Thiorhodovibrio frisius: one gene and its partner. The protein of the gene in region 1 interacts with the protein of each later gene in a pairwise test. Links are inferred from orthologs where the notes say so. Each region holds a gene or a part of one and is shown on either strand. Other genes may lie near its edges.

Region 1 (4,354 bases):
CTCAGCCAGGCTTTGCTCCGAGACTGCGAGCGCGGCCAACACCTGCAAGGCCGCAATAATGCCATCGCCGGTCGAGGTGCGGTCCCGACAGATAATATGACCCGAGGGCTCCCCGCCAAGAATGCCATCATCGGCCTTGAGCCGCTCCATGATGTAGCGATCACCGACCTTGACGCGGGCGAAGTCGATGCCAAGTCGCTGTAGGGCCTGCTCCAGCGCCAGATTACTCATCAGGGTGCCCACCACGGGGCCTTTCAGACAGCCAGCCTGCTGGCGGGACTTGGCAATCAGGTAAAGCATCAAGTCGCCATCGATCAGCCGCCCGTCGGCATCTACCATCAGCACCCGATCCCCGTCACCATCGAAAGCAATGCCAAGATCGGCTTGCTCGCGCTTGACCGCCTGCTGCAAAATCTCGGGATGCAATGATCCGACCGCACGGTTGATATTGAAGCCATCCGGCTCAACGCCAAGGCTGATAATCTCGCCACCGAGTTCCTCAAACACGAACGGAGCAATATTATAGGTAGCGCCATGGGCGCAATCGATCACAATTCGCAGCCCATTTAACGAGAACCACGAGGGCACCGTACTCTTGCAGAACTCGATGTAGCGCCCGCTTGCATCCTCGACCCGCTTGGCTTTGCCAAGCGCGCTCGCCGGGACCGCCTCGAGCGGGAGTTCGAGTTCGTCCTCGATTGCCAGCTCGGTGTCATCGGGCAGCTTATCCCCAGCGCCGGAGAAAAACTTAATGCCATTGTCCTCATACGGATTGTGGGACGCGGTGATGACAATGCCCGCCAAGGCACGCAGGGTACGGGTCAAATAGGCCACGCCCGGCGTTGGCATCGGTCCAAGCAGCCGGATATCCAACCCCGCCGCCACCAGCCCCGCCTCTAGGGCGGACTCAAACATATAGCCAGAAATTCGCGTGTCCTTGCCGATCAGCACCTTGCGGCCGTTGCCATGGCGTGCTAAAACGCGTCCGGCAGCCCAGCCCAGTTTGAGCACAAAATCCGGGCTGACGCTGGGGTCGCCTACGCGACCGCGAATACCATCGGTTCCGAAATACTTTCGCATGCGTTTGGGTCGAGATTGAAGCCTGTTGGTGAATCTGTAACGGGGGCCCGCAGATCAAAGACAATAACCCGCGATCACGGCTTTCCAGCCAGCCGCACAGCCTGTACCAGCTTGAGCGCTTGCACAGTCGCTGCGACATCATGGGTGCGCACAATGGCGGCCCCGCGCTCCACCGCCATGACGGCTGCCGCGAGCCCCGCTGGCATACGCTCGCCCAGCTCGGCACCGGTCAGGGCGCCCAGCATGGACTTGCGCGACAGCCCAACCAGCACCGGCGCGCCTAGTGCAAGCAAGGAGTTAAGCCCCGCCAAAAGCGCCAAATTATGCTCCAAGCGCTTGCCGAAACCAAATCCGGGGTCGATCAGAAGATTATCCCTCGCCATGCCAGCATCTTCAGCAGCCTTCAGCCGCGCGCGCAAAAATCCCGCCACCTCGGCCACCACATCGTCGTAATCCGGGTTCTGCTGCATGGTCGCGGGGTCGCCGCGCATGTGCATCAGCACGACAGGGACTTGCAACTCGACGGCCGTGGCCATGGCACCAGGCTCGCGCAGGGCGCGAATGTCGTTAATGATGCCGGCACCAGCACCGACGGCCTCGCGCATCACAACAGGATCGGAGGTGTCGATAGAAATCACCGCGCCCAGGGTGGGCGCGATGCGTTCAATTACCGGGATGACGCGATCAAGCTGCTCGGCCGCGGCGACAACGGCAGCGCCGGGCCGGGTTGACTCGCCGCCGATATCGATGATTTTCGCCCCGGCCTCGGTCATAGCCTGCGCGTGCGCGCAGGCGGCATCTATCTGGGCGTAGCGCCCGCCATCAGAGAAGGAATCGGGCGTGACATTGAGCACGCCCATGACAGAGGGCTGAGTGAGATCGAGCGTCAATGCTCGCCTGCGGGACCGCCGATTGGACCAATGCCGCTGACGGGCTTACCATCCTCGTCCGAAGTCACCGGAGCATCGGCACTGCCGCCGGGTGGATGCTGCGCATCTTCCTTGTCCCAATCCTTGGGCGGGCGCGGCGGACGGCCTTCCATGATGTCGTTGATCTGCTCCAGGTCAATGGTCTCGTACTTGATCAGCGCGGCGGCCATGTTGTGGAGCTTCTCCATGTTCTCATTCAGCAGGTTCTTGGCGCGCTCATAGTTGCGATCAATGAAACTGCGCACTTCTTCGTCGATCACGTGCGAGGTCTCATCGGACACCGACTTGTGCTGAGTGACCGAGTGGCCGAGAAAAACTTCCTGCTCGTCCTCACCGTAGGCCAGCGGGCCGAGCCTGTCCGACAGGCCCCAGCGGGTGACCATGTTGCGCGCCAGCTCAGTGGCACGCTGGATGTCGTTTGATGCGCCCGTGGTGACCATCTCCGGTCCGAAGATCAGTTCCTCGGCAATGCGCCCGCCGAACAGACTGGAGATTTGACTCTCAAGCCGCTGCTTGCTGTAGCTAAAGCGGTCATCCTCGGGCAAAAACAGCGTCACGCCCAGCGCCCGTCCGCGCGGAATGATGCTGACTTTGTGCACCGGATCATGCTGGGGCACCAAGCGCCCGACGATGGCGTGGCCAGACTCATGATAAGCAGTGAGCTTCTTCTCATCATCAGACATCACCATGGAGCGCCGCTCGGCGCCCATCATGATCTTGTCCTTCGCCTTTTCAAGGTCCTGCATATCCACCAAGCGCTTGTTGGAGCGGGCGGCAAAAAGCGCTGCCTCATTGACCAGATTGGCCAGATCGGCACCCGAGAAACCGGGCGTGCCGCGCGCGAGGATGGACGCCTTCACATCCTCGGCGGTCGGCACCTTGCGCATGTGGACCTTCAGAATCTGCTCGCGTCCGCGCACATCGGGCAGGGGCACGACCACCTGACGGTCAAAGCGACCGGGCCGCAGCAGCGCCGGGTCGAGCACATCGGGTCTGTTGGTAGCGGCAATGACAATGACGCCTTCGGTCCCCTCAAAGCCGTCCATCTCCACCAGCAGTTGGTTCAGCGTCTGCTCGCGCTCGTCATGGCCGCCGCCAAGGCCGGCACCGCGATGACGACCGACGGCGTCGATCTCATCGATAAAAATAATGCAGGGCGCGTGCTTTTTGGCCTGTTCGAACATATCGCGCACGCGCGAGGCACCGACGCCGACGAACATCTCGACAAAGTCCGAACCTGAGATGGTGAAGAAAGGGACCTTGGCCTCACCGGCAATCGCGCGCGCAAGCAGCGTTTTACCGGTGCCAGGCGGGCCGACCATGAGCACGCCTTTGGGAATCTTGCCACCGAGTTTCTGGAACTTGGATGGGTCTTTGAGGAAATCGACCACCTCGACGACTTCGTCTTTGGCTTCCTCGGCTCCGGCCACATCAGCAAAAGTGACCTTAACCTGGTCCTCGCTCAACATGCGCGCCTTGCTCTTGCCAAAGGACATGGCACCGCGCCCGCCGGCGCCGCCCTGCATCTGGCGCATGAAGAAAATCCACAGGCCGATCAGTATAAACAGCGGGAACCAGTTGATCAGTATCTGCATCAACAGCGACTGCTTCTCGGGTGGCGCGGCTTTGATCTCAACATTGTTGTTAAGCAGGTCGCCCACCAAACCATCGTCGCCCGGGCTGTAGGTGGTGAACTTGTGGCCATCGACACCCACACCTTCAATGGTGCGCCCCGTCACCACCACCTCCTTGACCTGACCCTGCTGCACCTGCTCGAGAAAATCCGAGTAGGCCATGGTCCGCGGCGTGCTTGGAGCCGTTGTGAAATTATTAAAGACGGACATCAGCACAATCGCGATGACCACCCACAGAAGCAGATTCTTTGCCATATCACTCACAGACACAGTCTCTCCAAAATTTGTCCAGCATTGCCGGACACCTTGTCGATCAGCCCGACCCGTCGTCGATCAGCCCGACCCGTCGTCGATCAGCCCGACCCGTCAGCCCGCTATCCAGAGCTTCACACCTCATCGCCGAGGCTTCACACCTCATCGATGATATCAGCTGCCGGAGAATTCGCTTGATGACCCTTAGGGAATCAACCCCGAACCGGCGATCGGCATGCTGAGCGAAAACCCGTGGCAACCAGATAGGTTTCACGGCTGTTGGCCCGCGAGGCGTCTGGCTTGCGCGTGACGACCCGCTCGAAACAGCGTCGCAATTCGCGCACCAGTTGGTCAAACCCTTCGCCATGAAACGCCTTGATCACCAGATGACCGCCAGATTGCAGCACTCTGGTTGCCAAGTCCAGTGCCAACTCGCAAAGATGCACTGAGCGCGGTTGA
Region 2 (4,386 bases), 820 kb from region 1 along the record:
ATGTGGCACTATCTTGATGGCGACTATGATTTCGCGCGCATGCGCGAACTCGCCATCACGGCAACGCGGCAACTTGCCAAGCGACAGCTGACCTGGCTGCGCTCGGAAAGCGACTGCCTGTGGTTGCCCGAGGGTGCGCCTTTGCTCGATCAGGCACTGGAAAGGCTGGCCTGCGCTGGCATTGGCGCGAGTTGATGCGAGCGAACTTTTTAGGCTAGTCGGCGGATAGAAGACCGAAGCATGATCTTAGTATGGCGCATATTTTGCTGAGCACCTATGGTCCCAGCCATCCCGAAGAATGAAAAGCCGGCGTTTTTCAAGACTCAAGCCAGAGATCGCAAGCCATGGAGTTGATCAGGCACCGGTGGCTCTGTGATAACGTATCAGCGAAATCCGTTTTTCATAGGTGCAGCGGACATTGCTGACGAAAGCGGACCCAAACAACAATAGAGTATTTCAGTATGTCGAAGGGGCACAGTCTTCAGGACCCATTTTTGAACGCACTGCGCAAAGAGCGCGTGGCGGTTTCGATTTTTCTGGTCAATGGCATCAAGCTCCAGGGGCAGATCGAATCCTTCGATCAGTTCGTGGTCTTGCTCAAAAATAACGTCAGCCAGATGATCTACAAACACGCAATTTCCACCGTGGTGCCCTCGCGCAACGTCAAATGGTCCTATCCAGATGATGACGCCGAGCCGGACGAGTCCGAAGCGGAATGAGGCAACAGCTGCGATGTGGTCGCGATGTTTGAGCGACCGGACGCGGGCGAGCGCGCGCTTTTGGTGCAGCTTGCCATCGGCAGAAAGCTCGACGCCGAGGAGACGACCGAATTCCGCCTCCTTGTCGAGGCGGCCGGGGCGCTTGAGGTGGGCTTGGTCACTGGCACGCGTGATGCCCCCGACCCGCGCTTTTTCGTTGGACAGGGCAAGGCGGCTGAGCTGGCCGAGCAGGTGGCCGCGACTGACGCGGAGCTTGTGATTTTTGATCATGCCCTGAGTCCGGCGCAGGAACGTAACCTGGAGCGCCGATTATCCTGCCGTGTGGTGGATCGCAACGGGTTGATTTTGGATATTTTCGCTCGGCGCGCGCGCTCGTTCGAGGGCAAACTCCAGGTGGAACTGGCGCAACTGCGGCATCTGTCGACTCGCCTGGTGCGCGGCTGGACCCATCTCGAGCGCCAGAAGGGTGGTATCGGCCTGCGCGGGCCGGGTGAAACCCAGCTCGAGACCGACCGGCGCCTGCTCGGCCAGCGCATTGTTGCCTTGAACAAGCGCCTCGAGCGCATTGAGACCCAGCGCGCCCAGGGGCGCCAGGCGCGGGATCGCGCCGAGATCGCCACAGTGTCTCTGGTGGGCTACACCAATGCCGGCAAGTCCACCCTGTTCAATCGCCTGACTGCGGCCGGGGTGTTTCAGGCCGATCAGCTGTTCGCGACTCTGGACCCAACGCTGCGTCGCCTGGAGCTGCCTAATGCACCGGCCGTGGTGGTGGCGGATACGGTCGGATTCATTAGCCAGTTGCCGCACGAGCTGGTCGCGGCCTTCCGCGCGACCTTGCAGGAAACGCGCTCGGCGGCATTGCTGCTGCATGTCATCGACGCCGCTGGCAATGAGCGTGAGCGTTGCGAGCGGGATGTCGAACAGGTGCTGATGGAGATCGGCACCGAGGGCATTGCGCGCCTGCGGGTGATGAACAAAATCGACCAGCTCGCGGACCAGGGGCCGCGAGTGGATCGCGACGCGGCGGGGCAGGTGACGACGGTGTGGCTGTCTGCGCGCACGGGTGATGGCGTGGAGCTTCTCATTGACGCACTGGCCGAGCGTTTTCGCGGCCAGGTTGAAAACTGTCAGCTCGAGCTTAATCCTTCAGAAGGCGCCCTGCGCGCCTGGCTCTATCGCCACGGGCAAATTCTCGCTGAAGAAGCCAGGGCGGATGGCGGCTGGACCATGGCGGTGATGATCGACCGCGAACGCCTGCGCAGAGAGTTGAAGCGTCATGGTCGGCTTCTGGATGCGCGGGCGCCTGCGGCCGGGACAACACTTGAGGCCGCTTGCCAATAAGGTTGTTGTCCGCGAACAAATATGCCGGCTGTCAGTTTGCAGAGGTGACTTTATGCGCCGAGTCAGGCAAGGGGCTGCCCGCCGCGAAGCGGGTAAGCGAAAGCGCTAGGCGGCAGAATTTCCTGTATGGTGAGGCCGCGCATTGTCGCCGGGGCCTGGAATACCTAAAATGCCCGTTTGATGGTCGTGGCGCAGCATGCATCAGCACCTTCTAATTATTAGCCCAGACGGAGACACTATGGCCTGGAATGAGCCGGGAGGCGGAGGCAAAGACCCTTGGGGGTCCCAGCAGGGAAACCAGGGTGGACCGCCCGATCTTGATGAGATCGTGCGCAATTTGCAGGACAAAATGAAAGGCCTGTTCGGTGGCGATTCGGGCGGTTCTGGTGCTGGTGGGGGCTCCGGTGGTGGTTCACCTGTCGGGCCGCTTGGGGCATGGGCCGTCGGCATCGTCATCGGTGTGCTTCTGGTGCTCTGGCTCGCCACCGGCATTTACATCGTCGACCCGGCCGAGCGCGGCGTGGTGCTGCGCTTTGGTGTCTATGAAAGAACCACCCAGCCTGGCCCGCACTGGCACTGGCCCTGGCCGGTTGAGCAGGTCGAAATTGTCAATGTTGACGAGATTTCGTCCTTCAGCCATAAAGCCCTGATGCTGACCCAGGACGAAAACATCGTCGATGTCGAGCTGACTGTGCAGTCGCGCATCGAGGATGCGTCCAATTACCTGTTCCAGGATCAGAATCCCGAGAAAACCCTGCGTGATGTGACCGAGACCGTGGTGCGCAAGACCATCGGTGGCAGCAAGCTCGACTTCATCCTGACTGAGGGCCGCAGCGCCGTGGCGGCGACCATCCGCGAGCGCGTCCAGGCCCTGATCAAAGAGTACAAGACCGGGCTCCTGGTCACCTCTATCAACATGCAGCCAGCCAAGCCACCGGAGCAGGTCAAAGAGGCTTTCGATGACGCCATTAAGGCGCGCGAGGACAAGGAGCGCTCCGAGAACCAGGCCGAGGCTTACTCCAATCAGATTCTGCCGCAGGCACGCGGTGAAGCGGCCCGGGTGATCGCTGATGCCAAGGCTTATCGCGATCAAGTCATTGCCGAGGCCGAGGGTGAGAGTTCGCGCTTCCTGGCGGTGCTGACGGAATATCGCAAGGCACCTGAGGTGATGCGTGAGCGTCTGTATCTGGCTGCAATGGAGGATGTCATCGGCGACAGCCAGAAGGTGCTGATTGATGTTCCCGACAGCAATAGCCTGATGTATCTGCCGCTGGATCAACTGATGAAAAACACGGGCGCAGGTGGTGGCAAGACCTCAACCGGCGACTTGTCGAGCGCCTCGAGTAGCGACACGAGCAGCTCGACGGCCCAACGGCCGATGCGCAATGTGAATCGCGAACGGAGGACCCGCTGATGACGGACCGCATGAAACTCCTCTCGGGCGTCGCCGTCCTGGTGCTTGTCGGGGCGGTCGCCGCTTCGGCCTTTATCGTGTATCAGTGGGAGATCGCGATCAAACTCCGCCTGGGTGAAATCGTCGGGTCGGAATATCAGCCGGGTCTGCACTGGAAGGTGCCGGTGCTGAACAAGGTGATCAAATTCGACGCGCGCATCCGCACGCTTGACTCCCAGCCTGAGCGCTTCCTCACCATCGAGAAGAAAGACGTGATCGTCGATTCTTACGCCAAATGGCGCATCAATAATGCGGCGCAGTTTTTCCGCTCCACCGGCGGCGACAGCGCCCGCGCCGCGCGCCTGCTGGCCGAGCGCATTAACACCAGCCTGCGTGACGAGTTTGGCCGACGCACCATTCAGGAGGTGGTCTCGGAAGACCGCCTGGAACTGATGCAGGTGCTGACCAGTAAACTCGACACCCAGGCCACAGAGTTGGGCGTCGAGGTGGTTGATGTGCGGGTGAAGAAGATCGACCTGCCACCCGAGGTCAGCGAGTCCGTCTACAACCGCATGCGCGCCGAGCGTGAGCGGGTGGCGAGCGATCTGCGCGCCAAGGGTCACGAGGCCGCTGAGCGCATCCGCGCCGATGCCGACCGCCAGCGCACGGTCACTCTTGCCGATGCCTATAAGGAGTCAGAAGAAACCCGAGGTCTGGGAGATGCCAAGGCGGCGCAGGTCTACGCGGATGCCTTTGAGCAGGACCGCGAGTTCTATGCCTTCTACCGCAGCCTGGATGCCTACCGGAAATCTTTCTTGGGCAAGGACACGACCATGGTGTTGGCGCCAGACTCGGAGTTTTTCCGTTACTTCAACAATCAGCAGGGCGCGGCCGTCTCCCCGGACGGGGCTGGCACTGGCGCGGACAGCCGTC

The links.
Region 2: the proteins of ftsH (region 1) and hflK interact in binary tests that used the Escherichia coli proteins (3 or more experiments, as listed by UniProt). The link is inferred for Thiorhodovibrio frisius from one-to-one orthologs.

Annotation. Positions count from the first base shown.
Region 1 is NZ_CP121471.1:1,569,146-1,573,499, reverse strand. The notes cover bases 1,433-4,354. They hold ftsH (ATP-dependent zinc metalloprotease FtsH), read right to left. Parts: upstream 3,899-4,354; coding sequence 1,967-3,898; downstream 1,433-1,966. Other genes in these bases: Thiofri_RS07295 (RlmE family RNA methyltransferase), read right to left, coding at 4,108-4,354; folP (dihydropteroate synthase), read right to left, coding at 1,433-1,970. Outside these bases: glmM (phosphoglucosamine mutase), read right to left, coding at 1-1,080; more of folP, read right to left, coding at 1,155-1,432. UniProt on the Escherichia coli protein: Acts as a processive, ATP-dependent zinc metallopeptidase for both cytoplasmic and membrane proteins. Plays a role in the quality control of integral membrane proteins.
Region 2 is NZ_CP121471.1:752,668-757,053, forward strand. Bases 1,432-4,386 are described here. They hold hflK (FtsH protease activity modulator HflK), read left to right. Parts: upstream 1,432-2,298; coding sequence 2,299-3,474; downstream 3,475-4,386. Other genes in these bases: hflX (ribosome rescue GTPase HflX), read left to right, coding at 1,432-2,060; hflC (protease modulator HflC), read left to right, coding at 3,474-4,386. In the rest of the region: tRNA (adenosine(37)-N6)-dimethylallyltransferase MiaA, read left to right, coding at 1-195; RNA chaperone Hfq, read left to right, coding at 462-719; more of hflX, read left to right, coding at 744-1,431.